DNA from 3 places in the Paraburkholderia sp. A1RI_3L genome. Region 3 is predicted to be linked to each of the others. Evidence: predicted binding sites of a transcription regulator. Region 3 holds the regulator's gene; each other region holds the start of a gene.
The links. The regulator LexA, encoded in region 3, represses DNA repair genes until DNA is damaged. The targets are predictions, from matches to a motif close to ACTGTATNNNNATACAGT.
Positions count from the first base shown of each region.

Region 1: the regulator LexA is predicted to act here: its motif matches at 2,092-2,109, upstream of imuA (translesion DNA synthesis-associated protein ImuA).
Region 2: the regulator LexA is predicted to act here: its motif matches at 3,113-3,130, upstream of recA (recombinase RecA).

Region 1 covers NZ_JARCHA010000002.1:156,352-160,960, forward strand. The annotation lists gene PXJ20_RS06810 (Y-family DNA polymerase) at 1-1,235, opposite strand, end outside; gene imuA (translesion DNA synthesis-associated protein ImuA) at 1,126-1,980, opposite strand; gene PXJ20_RS06820 (ATP-dependent DNA ligase) at 2,222-3,952, opposite strand; gene PXJ20_RS06825 (ligase-associated DNA damage response exonuclease) at 3,949-4,609, opposite strand, start outside.
Region 2 covers NZ_JARCHA010000001.1:1,056,111-1,060,719, forward strand. The annotation lists gene PXJ20_RS04945 (MFS transporter) at 1-166, opposite strand, end outside; gene PXJ20_RS04950 (sensor histidine kinase) at 458-2,038, opposite strand; gene PXJ20_RS04955 (response regulator) at 2,046-2,969, opposite strand; gene recA (recombinase RecA) at 3,233-4,312, shown strand; gene recX (recombination regulator RecX) at 4,266-4,609, shown strand, end outside.
Region 3 covers NZ_JARCHA010000005.1:186,585-191,193, reverse strand. The annotation lists gene PXJ20_RS16225 (sulfate ABC transporter substrate-binding protein) at 26-1,132, opposite strand; gene lexA (transcriptional repressor LexA) at 1,477-2,127, shown strand; gene PXJ20_RS16215 (hypothetical protein) at 2,155-2,505, shown strand; gene PXJ20_RS16210 (DUF2939 domain-containing protein) at 2,562-3,203, shown strand; gene PXJ20_RS16205 (universal stress protein) at 3,249-3,719, opposite strand; gene nodI (nodulation factor ABC transporter ATP-binding protein NodI) at 4,017-4,609, shown strand, end outside.

The DNA.
Region 1 (4,609 bases), on a different contig from region 3:
TGAGCCGAAAGCTGCAGCACGTTCTGCGCGCCCAGGCGCGCGCCGAGCCGCTCCATCAGCCGCGCCATGGATTCGTCCGACGCCTCGGGCATGGGAAAGAGCGTGCCGGTGGGCGCCGCGTACTCGCTCACTTCGTCGGCGACGAGTTTCAGCCCGATCACCGGCGCGGCCAGCTCCGTCTGATTGAGCTTTTCGCGCAGCAGCCAGATCAGGTGATCGGCATCGCGCGACGGCACCGCCCAGCCGAGCTTCAACGACGACGTGCGCGGCGCGTGGCGCGAGGCGAGTTCGTGCTCGAGCCGCAGTTCGAACTTGCGCAAAGCCGCGTGATGGGCGCCCAGCCAGCCGGCCAGTTGCACGACGAGCCGGCGCGCCGCGAACAGCAAGGCTTCGGCGCTATCGACCCGCGCCTGCAGTTCCAGCTGCGCGTGAAACGAGGCCGGCGCCTGAAAGTATTCGCGCGGATCGGGATGCTCGCCGAAGGCTTGCGCGAGCAGCGTGAGCACGCCGTCGCCGAAGCGGCGCACGATGCCCTCGCGCGGCAGCCGGCGCAAATCGGCGACGGTCGTGCAGCCGATCTGCTCGAACACGTCGCCATGTTCGGCCGCGAAGGGCAAGAGCGAGACGGGCAGCGTATCGAGCGTGCGCGCTAGCGTAGCCTGCTTGACCACGCGCCAGCGCCGCCCTGCTCGCTCGGCACACGCCGCGGCCAGCAGCCATGCGCCCCACGCCGTGGGGGCACAGGCGAAGCGCGCGGTGTGCCCCAGCATCGCCACGGTCGAGGCGACCCGCGAGAGCAGCGCGCGCAGGCCGCCGAAAAGACGCAGCCCCGCACCCACCTCCAGCAGCAGCGTATTGCCTTCGGCAAACGCCACGTTCGGCGTAAAGGCGAGCAACGCCAGCGCCAGTGCTTCGAGCGCCGCTTTCTCACGCGCCGGGTCGGGCGTGAGCATCACGATCTGCGGCGCGAGCGCGAGCGCATGCGAGCGCGTGTTGCCCGCGCGCACGCCGAGACGGAGCGCATCCAGATCGGGAATCAGGATGCGCACATGATCGGCGAGCACATGGCAGCGCACGTTCGCGGCGCCGTCCACCGCACCGCTTGCGACGTGCGCGGCGCCGGCCTCATGCCGGCTGTGCGGAGCGTCCGGGTTTTCGGGCTGCCGCGGGAGAGCCAGAGGCGGCTTCACCGCCTCCAGCGGCAACAGGGGCAAGGTAACTGCGATCCACAACATGATTGCTCTCGTGCCATTGACGTTGATGGCCGGACTGGGACTGCGGCGGTGGCAGCAATCCGGCCTGCAACGGCAACGTGACGAAAAGCGGCCGGGCGGGAGGCGGCCCGCGCCGCTTGAAAACGTCCACCGACAACGACGCTTCCTGAAGCCAGCGATGCCGGTCGATGGTCTCGGCATCGGGCGGCAGCATCGGCTCGCATGCGATGCGCAGCGGCGCCGCCGAAGACTGGCTGCGCGCGTGCGCCGGCCGCACGAGAAAAGCGAGCGAGCGCGAATCCTGCGCCACGACCTGCAGCCGACGCACCGCATCCGGACGCGCTTTCGCGAGCCACACCAGTACCGCGCCCATGCCTTCCTGCTTCAATGCCTGCTCAGCGGCCCAGGGGGCTTCCTCTTCGCGTGCACGCACCCAGACCACCCGTTCGAGCGCGATGCCCCACGCCTTCAGCGCACACGCATAGGGCTGCCAGGGCGGCGCCACGAACACGACGTGCTTACCGTCGCGCGCCGTGAGGGACTTCAACGCCGGTGCCACGAGCCGCATTTCGCCGATGCCGCCGTGCTCCACCAGCAGTTCGGTCAGGCTGCCGGCTGGCCAGCCCTCGCCGGGCAACAGTGCGTCGAGAGCGGCATACCCGCTCGGCACGACGCCCGCCGTCGCGCCGGCAAGCTGATCCCCTTGCCATACCTGGCTGCGCAGCCGGGACGGCAAAGCGCTCGTGGCATGGAGTGCTGCAGCCATGATTCGTGCTGATGCTCTTTCAAAAGGGGATACGCCGCCCTCCCGACACAAGCCGGGCAAGGCGGAACCGTCGCCGAACGCGCGAACCGGATACCGAAACGCGCGCCGATACCTGTATATTTATACAGTATCGAAGAAGGAACGGAAAGAGGTTTCGATAAGGAATGGCGAACGCGCCGCCAGCACAAAAAGGGCACGTAACAAGGCCCGACGCCCGCAAGGGGACACACCAGGCGATGTTCTAGCCCTTGATAAAGCCCTTCAGCGTGGCGAGCGTATCGGCGTCTTCAATGCTCTTGTCCGTACGCCAGCGCAGCATGCGCGGAAAGCGCACGGCCACGCCCGACTTGTGCCGCCCGCTCGCCTGAATGCCCTCGAAGCCGATTTCGAACACGAGCGTGGGCCGCAGGCTGCGCACCGGGCCGAACTTCTCGACCGTCGTCTTGCGCACGATCGCATCCACCTCGCGCATCTCGGCATCCGTGAGCCCCGAATAGGCCTTGGCGAAGGGCACCAGCGTGCGCACGCCGCCGGCCTCGTCCCACACGGCGAAGGTGAAGTCCGTGTACAAGCTGGCGCGCCGGCCGTGTCCGGGCTGCGCGTAGAGCAGCACTGCATCCACCGCGTAGGGATCGATCTTCCATTTCCACCACGCGCCCGCCGTCTTCGTGCGACCCACGCCGTACAGCGACTCGCGCCCCTTCAGCATCAGGCCTTCCACGCCGCGCGCGCGGCTTTCTTCGCGCAGCGCGGCGAGCGCGGCCCAGTCCGGTGCCTCGGCCGCCGTGACGAGCGGCGACAGACGCAGCGGCGGCGCGGCAACCTCGACTGCGGGCTGGCCCGGCATGCCAGGCGAGCCAAGTTTTTCAAGCCGCGCGCGACGCACTTCGAGCGGCGTGGTCCGCAGATCTTCGCCTTGCGCTTCGAGCAGGTCGTAGGCCACGAAGGTGGCCGGATAGTCGGCCAGCACCTTCTTCGTGAGCGTCTTGCGCGTAATGCGCGGCTGCAGTTGCGCGAACGGCAGCGGCACGGCGGCGCCGGGCGCCCACGCGAGGATTTCGCCGTCGATCACGTAACCGTCCGGCAGCGCGCGGCCAAGCGCTTCGATCTCGGGAAAGCGGTCGGTGATCAGGTCCTCACCGCGCGACCACAGCCACACGCATCCCGCGCGCTTGACGAGTTGCGCACGAATGCCGTCCCACTTCCATTCCACGAGCCAGTCGCTTCGCGCGCCGAGCGACGCCGGCTCGTCCTGCAACGGATGCGCGAGAAAGAACGGATACGGCAGCCCGGCGTCGCCCGCATGCACCTGCGTCGCGAGGTCCGCGCGCAACGGCTGCTGTCCGGTCTGCGCGTCGCCGTCGCGGGCGCTCTCCTGCCACGCGGGCGCGACGAGGCGCAGATAGCGCGCGGCGTCCGGCGTCTGACGCGAATCCGTCCAGCCGACCATGCGCTGAGCGACGAGCTTGTGATCGACGCCCGCTACATCGGCCAGCGCACGCACGACGAGCTGCCGCGCCACGCCCACCCGGAAGCCGCCGCCAATCAGCTTGATGAGCAGAAAACGGCCGCTCCAGTCCAGTTCGTCCCACCACGCAGTGAGCCGCTCGCGCAGCGTCTCGGGAGCCGCTCCGCGCAGGAGCAGCAGCCGATCCTCGATCCATTGCGCGAGACCGAGTTCCGTCGTGCGTGCCGCGGGCGGCAGGATGTGCGCGATGGTTTCCGCGAGATCGCCCACGGCCTCGTACGACTCGTCGAAGAGCCACTCGGGCAAGCCTGCGCGCTCGCGCGCGATCTCGACAAGCAAACGCGTGGGCACCGACTGCCGCGGCTTGCCGCCCGCGAGAAAGTACGAGGCCCACGCGGCGTCTTCGGGCGGCACCGCGCGGAAGTACGCGATGAGCGCGTCGAGCTTGTCGCGCGTGGACGTGGTGGCGTCCAGCGCCGCGTAGAGCGCAGCGAAACGCCTCATGACGGCGTGTCTCCGGAAGCATCTGCGGCGGTGTCCGGGTTCTCGCCTGCGTCCGCGCGTTCGCTGTCCTCCGCGTGGTCGCCGGCGTTGGCATCGTGCCGCGATGCCGACTGCTTTTGCGCGAGCGATGCGAGCGATGCGGGCGATTCAGGCGATCCACCCGCCGCCGCGGCATCAAGCGACTGCGCCACCGCGTCCGCTTCCACCGCGTCGCCGCCGTACTCGGTGGCGAACGCTTCGGCTTCGAGCCCTGTCTCGCGCAGCCAGCGCACGAGCGGCTCGACATGCCCGTGCGTGACGATGACGCGTTCAGCCTTCGTCGCAGCAATCGCGCTCAGAAGCCCGGGCCAGTCCGCGTGATCGGAAAGCACGAAGCCGCGGTCCACGCCGCGCCGGCGACGCGTGCCGCGCAGCCGCATCCAGCCCGACGCGAAGGCGTCGCTGTAATTGCCGAAGCGGCGCAGCCACACGCTGCCCTGCGCGGAAGGCGGCGCAACAATGAGCGCGCCCTTGAACACGTCGCGCGCCTTCGGCGGCATGTCGGCCGTGAGCCGCGTCTCGGGCAAGGCCACGCTCGCCGCGCGATACGCGCGGTTGAGCGGCTCGACCGCGCCGTGGCAGAAGATCGGGCCGATGGCGGCATCGACGCCCGCCAGA
Region 2 (4,609 bases), on a different contig from region 3:
TCGGATTGACGCCGGAGAAGAAACTCTTGCTGATGAAAGCCGCCAGCGAACCGGCGAGATAAAAGTCGTACCACTCGAAAACCGTGCCCAGCGACGAGGCGAAAATCACCCGTTTTTCTGCGCCTGTCATGGGTGCGTGCGATAGCTGTCCGCCTACGGTTGCCATAAGTCGTCTCCGTTTTGATATTCGTGAGGCGCGCCCGGACAGACGCACCTGCGGCTCATTATTGGAACGCAAACTTACTGGTTACTGACGCGCAATGGGGGCTTTGGCGGAGTTTTGCGTCGGGTGCGATTACGTCTTTGTCGGATAAATTCACAGAAAATGGCTTCAACGGACGTTTATGTCGCTAATTCTGCTGTGCCATTTCCGGTTGCAAACCTTGTCCGTAAGGGTAAGTCCTTGGGGTATTCGCAAGTGCCGCTGAGGGTTCCCTGAGCGTGCGTTGAGCAAGCTTCAGGACGCATTCGTCTGCATCGCTTCCCGTATGCGCAGCGTAATGCGCACGAGCGTGCCCGCCATGCGCGGCGTTTCCTGGTACACGTTGTCTTCGATCGTGAGCGTGCCGCCGTGCATCGTCGCGATTTCTTTGACGATGGCAAGGCCCAGCCCGCTGCCGTCGCCCTCGCGGCCGAGAATCCGGTAAAAGCGCTCCGTTACCCGCTCGCGTTCGGCGAGGGGGATGCCAGGCCCCGTGTCCTCGACCTCGAGGTGCACGACGCCCGCCGCCGCATCCGGGCGTACCCGCACGGTGATGCGGCCACCGGCGGGTGTATAGCGCATCGCGTTGTCGATCAGGTTCGACAGCATCTCGCGCAGCATCACCGGGTGTCCTTCCACCTCGATCTTCGGGTCCGCGCTGTCGGGCCCTTCGTAGCCCAGGTCCATCTGCTTCACGAGCGCCGCCTGCACCCAGTCGCGCACGGCGTTGCGTGCCACCTCACCTACGTCCACCGCCGTGAAGATCTGTCCGGACAGGCGGTTCTCGGCGCGCGCGAGCGCCAGCAGCTGCGTGACGAGCCGCGCCGCGTGCTCGGAACTCGTCGCGATCTGCTGGAGCGAGCGATGAACTTCCGCGGGCGCTTCCTGGCGCAACGCGAGTTCGGCCTGGGTGCGCAGGCCGGCAAGCGGGGTTTTCATCTGATGCGCGGCGTCGGCGATGAAGCGCTTTTGCAGCTCCATGTTCTGTTCGAGGCGCGTAAGCAGGTCGTTGAACGACGTGACGAGCGGCTCGATTTCGGGTGGCGCGCGGCGTGCCTCGAGCGGCGAAAGGTCGTCCGGTCGGCGCGCGCGGATATTCGACTGCAGCGCATGCAACGGCGCGAGCCCGCGCGAGAGGCCGAACCAGACAAGCACGATGGCGAGCGGCAGAATCACGAACTGCGGGAGGATCACGCCCTTGATGATGTCGTTGGCCAGCTGGCGGCGCTTGTCGAGTGTTTCGGCGACCTGCACGAGCACCGGCTGTGCACCGGGCGTCTGCGGAAATTCGACGGTCGTGTAGGCCACGCGGATATCGTTGCCGCGCAGCATGTCGTCGCGAAATTCGACGATGCCGGGCTGCGGGCGATCGTCTTCGTGCGGCAGCGGCATGTCGCGCTCGCCTGCCACCAGTTCGCCGCGCGTGCCGAGCACCTGGAAGAACACGCTGTCGATGTTGTCTGCGCGCAGGAAGTCACGCGTGGACTCGGGCAGCGTGAGTTCGGCGACGCCGTTGACGGGATGGATCTGCCGCGCGAGCACGTAGGCATCGGTTTCCAGCGCGCGGTCGAACGGCCCGTTGGCAATCGACTTTGCCACGAGGTAGGTGACGGCGATGCTCATCGGCCACAGCAGCAGCAGCGGCGCCAGCATCCAGTCGAGAATCTCGCCGAAGAGCGAGCGCGGACGTGCCTGCGCGGCGCTCTCGGTTTCGTCGGGCGGCGCGAAAGGGTTCTCGTAGCGCGCGTCGCGCGTGTCGTCATCGAGCGGTACGGGAGCGGACGGCGAAGGCGGGGGCGAACCGGCAGCGCGCCGGACATCGAGAGGCGCGGCCATGCTGTCCTTACTTATATGGATGGGTTGCCGGCATTGCGGGCTTGCTGGTGGGCGTGACGGCGGCGGGCGAGCCGGTGGCGGCCGATGCCGGGGGTGGGACGGCGGATGCGGCGAGTCCGCTTGCCGCTGAGGTCTCTCCGGCTTCAACGCTCGCTGCCGAGCCCTCTACCGGCTTCGACGACGCCGATGGGTCGTTCGCGGCAGGCGCGCCGAGCGCAGCCGCCGAAGCCGCGGCCGATGCCGCCGACGCCGGTACGGGCGCCTGAGCCGCTTTTTCGAGGCAGTAGCCGAGCCCGCGCACCGTCGCGATGCGCACGCCGCCCGGCTCCAGCTTCTTGCGCAGCCGGTGCACGTAGACCTCGATCGCGTTGTTGCTGACCTCCTCGCCCCACTCGCACAGGTGATCGACGAGCTGTTCCTTCGATACCAGCCGGCCAATCCGCTGCAGCAGCACTTCGAGCACGCCGAGTTCGCGCGCGGACAAATCGAGCACCTGGTCGTTGATGCACGCAATGCGGCCGACCTGATCGAACGACAGCGCGCCATGACGCACGACCGTCGGTCCGCCGCCGGCGCCGCGGCGCGTCAGCGCGCGCACACGCGCTTCGAGTTCGTTGAGGGCGAACGGCTTGGCCATGTAGTCGTCGGCGCCGAGGTCGAGCCCTTTGACGCGTTCGTCCACGCTGTCCGCGGCCGTGAGGATCAGCACGGGCAGATTCGAGTTGCGGGCGCGCAGGCGGCGCAGCACCTCGAGCCCGGGCATGCGCGGCAGGCCGAGATCGAGTATCAGGAGGTCGAAAGACTGCATCGACAGCGCGGTATCCGCCTCCACGCCGTTCTTGACGTGGTCGACCGCATAGGCCGATTGGCGGAGTGATCGGACAAGACCGTCCGCGAGTATGCTGTCGTCTTCGGCAATGAGAATTCGCATGATGCGCCCAGCGTTGCTTGGGCCGGCGCCGTGTTGTCGCGCGGCGCTCAGCGCGGTCTCCAAAAGTGTCGTGGCGGCGGCGAGTGTCGGCTCCGGTACGAAGCCCGAACTCAAGAATCCGGCTTGCCGGGCTTGCCAAAACTACTGTTTTTTTATACAGTGCCTGAGATTCATGTGCAATCGCAGCGGCGCGTGTACCAACGTGTCCCGCAGCGGCCTGCACATCTGCCTCAGACGCCGTTCATCATAGCAAAGGACGATTCATGGAAGAAAGCAAGAAAGGCTCGGCTGGACTGACTGCTGAAAAGAGCAAGGCGCTTGCTGCTGCGCTCGCGCAGATCGAAAAGCAGTTCGGCAAAGGGTCGATCATGCGGCTCGGCGACGGCGAGGTAGTGGAAAACATCCAGGTGGTGTCTACCGGCTCGCTCGGCCTCGACATCGCATTGGGTGTCGGTGGCTTGCCGCGCGGTCGGGTGGTCGAAATCTACGGTCCTGAGTCGTCGGGCAAGACCACGCTCACGCTGCAGGTGATCGCCGAAATGCAGAAGCTGGGCGGCACGGCGGCGTTCATCGACGCGGAACACGCGCTCGACGTTCAGTACGCAAGCAAGCTTGGCGTCAACGTGCCGGAACTGCTGATCTCGCAGCCCGACACCGGCGAACAGGCGCTGGAAATAGCTGATGCGCTGGTGCGCTCGGGTTCGATCGACATGATCGTGATCGACTCGGTCGCGGCACTTGTGCCGAAGGCCGAAATCGAAGGCGAAATGGGCGACTCGCTGCCCGGTTTGCAAGCGCGTCTGATGTCGCAGGCGCTGCGCAAGCTCACCGGCACGATCAAACGTACGAACTGCCTCGTGATCTTCATCAACCAGATTCGCATGAAGATCGGCGTGATGTTCGGCAATCCGGAAACCACCACGGGCGGCAACGCGCTGAAGTTCTACTCGTCGGTGCGCCTGGACATTCGCCGTATCGGTTCGATCAAGAAGAACGATGAGGTGATCGGTAACGAAACGCGCGTGAAGGTCGTCAAGAACAAGGTGTCGCCGCCGTTCCGCGAAGCGGTGTTCGACATCCTGTACGGTGAAGGCATTTCACGCCAGGGCGAGATCATCGATCTTGGCGTGCAGGCCAAGATCGTCGACAAGGCAGGTGCGTGGTACAGCTATAACGGCGAACGCATTGGCCAGGGCAAGGACAACGCGCGTGAATTCTTGCGCGAAAATCCGGACATCGCCCGGGAAATCGAAAACCGTATTCGCGAATCCCTCGGCGTGGTTGCGATGCCGGCTGATGCGGGGCTGTCGGACGACGTCGAAGTCGCAGGCGAAGAGGAGTGATCGTCACGTGATGCGCAAGGGTCCGTCCGCGCCAGCGCCGCCTGCGCGGCTTGATCCACATGCCGCGGACCCCGCGCATCCAGGCGACGACACCACCGATGGGCCGGCGTTCAGCCGGTCCTCGGAACGCGCACGGTCCACGACCGCGCGCCCAAATTCATCGGCTGGCACCCAGCAGCGCCCCGGCCGTTCGCCCAAGGCGCGTGCGCTGGCTTACCTCTCTCGCCGCGAGTACAGCCGTTCAGAACTTTCCCGCAAGCTGATGCCGTTCGTCGAGGACGTCGGCGAACTGGATGC
Region 3 (4,609 bases):
CGCCGTGCTGCTCCAGCCACCGCCGTTACTGGGGCTGATAGATCGAATCGAATACGCCGCCATCGGCAAAGTGCGTCTTCTGCGCGTTCGTCCAGCCGCCGAAGGTGTCGTCCACGGTATAGAGCTTCAGCTTCGGAAACTTCTGCGTGAGTTCGGCGGGCACCTTCGTCGAACGCGGTCGGTAGAAGTTGCGCGCCGCAATTTCCTGACCCTCTTCGCTATAGAGGAAGTTCAGGTAAGCCTCGGCGACCTTGCGCGTACCGTGCCGATCCACGACCTTGTCCACCACCGCGACGGGCGGCTCGGCGAGGATGCTCACCGAAGGCACCACGATCTCGAACTTCTCCGGGCCGAATTCCTTGAGCGACAGGAATGCTTCGTTTTCCCAGGCGATCAGGACGTCGCCGATGCCGCGCTGCACGAAGCTCGTCGTCGCGCCGCGGGCGCCGGAATCGAGCACACCTGCGTTGTGATACAGCTTCGCGATGAAGTCCTTCGCCTTCTGCTCGTTGCCGCCCGGTTGGTGCAGCGCGTAGGCCCAGGCCGCCAGATAGTTCCAGCGCGCCCCACCCGAGGTCTTCGGGTTCGGCGTGACGATAGACACGCCCGGCTTCACGAGATCGTCCCAGTCCTTGATGTGCTTCGGATTGCCCTTGCGCACGAGGAACACGATGGTCGAGGTGTACGGCGAGGCGTTGTCGGGCAGGCGCTTCTGCCAGCCCTTGTCGATGAACCCCTTGTTCGCAATCGCGTCGATGTCGTAGGCGAGCGCGAGAGTCACGACGTCGGCCTGAAGCCCGTCGATCACCGAACGCGCCTGTGCACCCGACCCACCGTGCGACTGCCTGAAGGTCACCGTCTCGCCGGTCTTCGCCTTCCACTCCTTCGCGAACGCCTGATTGACGTCCTGGTACAACTCGCGCGTGGGGTCGTAAGAGACGTTGAGCAGCGTGGTGTCCGCGTGCGCCGTCGTGACGGCACCCGGTGCGCCCAGCGCTGCGGCAAGTCCGAGGCCGAGGGCGGCGATCCAGTGTTTTGCCTGGCGCTTTGCCGCCTGCGCCGCCTGTGCCACCTGTGCCGCCGCCGGCCCGGAACCGCTTGCCCTGGCGAACCCCGTTGTGTGGTTTTGCATCTGCCTGCTCCGTTTTGTGTCGTGTTGGCTTTGCGCTTGTGCCTTGCGTCTGCGCTTGTGTCGTGTCGTGGCGTGGCGGCCCGTGCGTTGCGTGGCCGGCGCTTCGAAGTGATGCGAACCAGTCTAATGAGACCCCTTCATGATTAAAAATAATCCTTCTTCATTTTTTAATACGGAAAAGTGGTAACGACGGCGGGATGGGGCGCTCCGGCGTTTTTTCGGCTGCGATAACGGCGCAATCCGGCGTTACGGCGAAGGCTCGCCGCGCGAACTTCAAGTAACGCTTGAAAAGTGCCGGATACTGTATAAAAATACAGTCACCTGTCTATCCATACAGTGGCGCCATGACCAAACTCACCGCACGACAGCAGCAGGTTTTCGATCTGATTCGCCGGGCCATCGAGCGCACGGGGTTCCCGCCCACGCGCGCTGAAATCGCCGCAGAACTCGGGTTCAGCTCGGCGAACTCGGCGGAGGAGCATCTTCGGGCACTGGCGCGCAAAGGGGTGATCGAACTGGCGGCGGGTGCGTCGCGCGGCATTCGCCTGCTGCCGGGCGTCGACGACATGCCGCATCAGTTCACGTTGCCGCACTCCAGCCTCATGCAGCTTTCGCTACCGCTCATCGGGCGTGTGGCGGCGGGCAGCCCGATCCTCGCGCAGGAACATATTTCGCAGCACTACGCCTGCGACCCCGCGCTCTTTTCGAGCAAGCCGGACTACCTGTTGAAAGTGCGCGGGCTTTCCATGCGCGACGCGGGCATCTTCGACGGCGATCTGCTCGCTGTGCAAAAACGCACCGAGGCAAAAGACGGCCAGATCATCGTGGCGCGGCTGGGCGACGACGTTACGGTGAAGCGCCTGAAGCGCCGGCCGAACGGCATCGAGCTGATCGCCGAGAACCCGGACTACGAAAACATCTTTGTGGAAGCCGGCAGTGCAGATTTCGCACTGGAAGGCATTGCGGTCGGCCTGATCCGCCCGACCGAATTCTGAACATCTGAACGCCGCCTGGAGAGATTCATGGAACGTCTTGCCCGCCTGCTGCCCTTCCGCCAGTTCGGCCGCCTTCGTCACCTGCGCACGCTGGTACCCTGCATTCCGGTCGCTTCCGCTGCTTCCGCTATCGACGCGGCAGCGGCACCGCGTACCGCGCCGCTCTTCGGCAACGAAGCGGAGTCGCTGCCGGCCTTGCCATCGGCACAACCGGCGTTCGCCCGTGTCTCGCTCAACGCCGGTGTACACAGCGAGCCCGCGCGCCGTGCCCCTGTGCGCGTCTATCACGGACCTTCCCGGCTCATCATGGTGGGAACGTTCGAGGCCGTGTGCCGCATGATCGACCATTGCATCGCCGAACAGGGCGCGGGCGCGTGAACGAGCCGGCAAAGCACGCTACGCGGCGACTCGTCGTCGCGGCCGTCGTGTTGCTCATGGTCGCAGTGCTGGGTTACGCCTATGCGTCGCCCTACATCGTGCTCGATCGGCTCAAACGTGCCGCGGACGCGCGCGACGCCGAGACGGTCAACGCCTATGTCGACTATCCCGCCCTGCGCGTGAGTCTCAAACAGCAGGTCACCGAACTGCTGATGCGGCGCATCGACGCGCAAAAGCACGGCAACCCGTTCGCCGTGATCGGCGCGATGATCGGTGCTGCGCTGATCGGTCCGCTGGTGGATGCGTACGCCACACCCGATGGCGTCGCGGCCATTCTCAATGGCATGCCGCCGCGCGGGCAGCCTGGCGAGCGGCCACCGCCGGCGGGTACATCGGGCGGCACGCCGAACCCTGAGGCCGGCAGCACCGCATCAACCGCGCCCTCTACTGGCCAGACGCCCGCGGTGCCTGCCACTCCGCAAGCGCCTAACCAGGCACCTGCCCAGGCACCCGCCCAGGCACCTACCCAGGCGCAAACGCCCCCTCCTCAGCCACCGCAGACCACCGCCGGATACCGCAGCCTCAACGAGTTCGTTGTGACCTACCAGCACGGCGTCGGCGACACCCGGTATGCCGCCATCCTGCGTCGCGATGGCCTTTTCTCGTGGAAGCTGTCCGCCGTGGATCTGAATGGGTAAGCCGTCTGGCTCCGCGCGGTCGACGGCTCCTGCCCCGCGCCCCGACTAGGCGGCCGCAGCCTCCTGCTTCTCCTCGGCAGAAGACGAACAGGCAACGAGAATGCTGCACGACACACGATCCAGCAGCTGAGTGTTGCCCGCTCCCATCCACCAACGCGACAGGCCCGTGCGGCACCGGTGCCCCACCACGACGAGGTCGGCCTGCAATTCGTTGGCCAGATTCGCGATCTCGTCGATAGGGTGCCCAAAAGCGAAATGGCCCTGTGCCTTCACGCCGTGCTCGGTCAGCCAGTCCACGCCCTCCTGGAGAATTTGCCGCGCGGTCTCTTCGAAGCGGCCGCAGGCCACGTCGGTCAAGAGTCCCGCGCTCTGGGCAATGCTGGAACGCATGTCGACCACTGAAAGCAGATGGGTCTCCGCTTTCAGGTCCAGTGCCAGTTCGGCGCCGCATCGCAGCGCCTTGCGGCCTTCGCGCGAGCCGTCGTAGCACAGCAGGATTTTCTTGTAGCTCGCCATGATGTTTCTCCGATCCGCCTTCCCTGCGGTTTGAACGTACTTTCATCATGGTGCGCCGCAATTCCGGTTGCAAGGGCTGGAAAACGCCAGGTGTGCGCAACCCTCCGCAGCCTGCCCGTGGCCATTTTCAGCGCGATGCCGCAGCGCGGAAATGCTTGCCGCGACAGGCGTTGCGGGTCAAACGCAAATGCAGCGATGCACTAGAATAGGCCGCCTTGCCTCCCTCCTGCCCGCATCCGGACCGCGCCGTGCATTGCGTGACCGGTGCGGTTTCCTGGTACACAAACACGAATCGCCATGTCCGCCGCCATCGAATTCGAACAGGTAGAAAAACGCTACGGCGAGAAGAAGGTAGTCGACGGTCTGTCGTTCCATGTCCGTCCCGGCGAGTGCTTCGGGCTGCTCGGCCCCAACGGCGCGGGCAAGACCACTACGTTGAAGATGCTGCTCGGCATCTCGTCGCCCAACGCCGGCGCGATTCGCCTGTGCGGAGAGCCGGTACCCTCGCGCGCACGCTTTGCCCGCGCGCGGGTCGGCGTGGTGCCGCAGTTCGACAATCTCGATCCCGACTTCACCGTGCGCGAGAATCTGCTCGTGTTTGGCCGCTATTTCGGTTTGTCGGCCGCACACACGCGTGCGCTCGTGCCCATGCTGCTCGAATTCGCGCGGCTCGAAAGCAAGGCCGACGCCCGCGTGAACGAACTCTCGGGCGGCATGCGCCGGCGGCTTACCCTCGCGCGGGCGCTCGTCAACGATCCCGACGTGCTCATCATGGACGAGCCCACCACCGGCCTCGACCCACAGGCGCGTCATCTGATCTGGGAGCGACTACGCTCGTTGCTCGCACGCGGCAAGACGATTCTGCTCACCACGCACTTCATGGAAGAAGC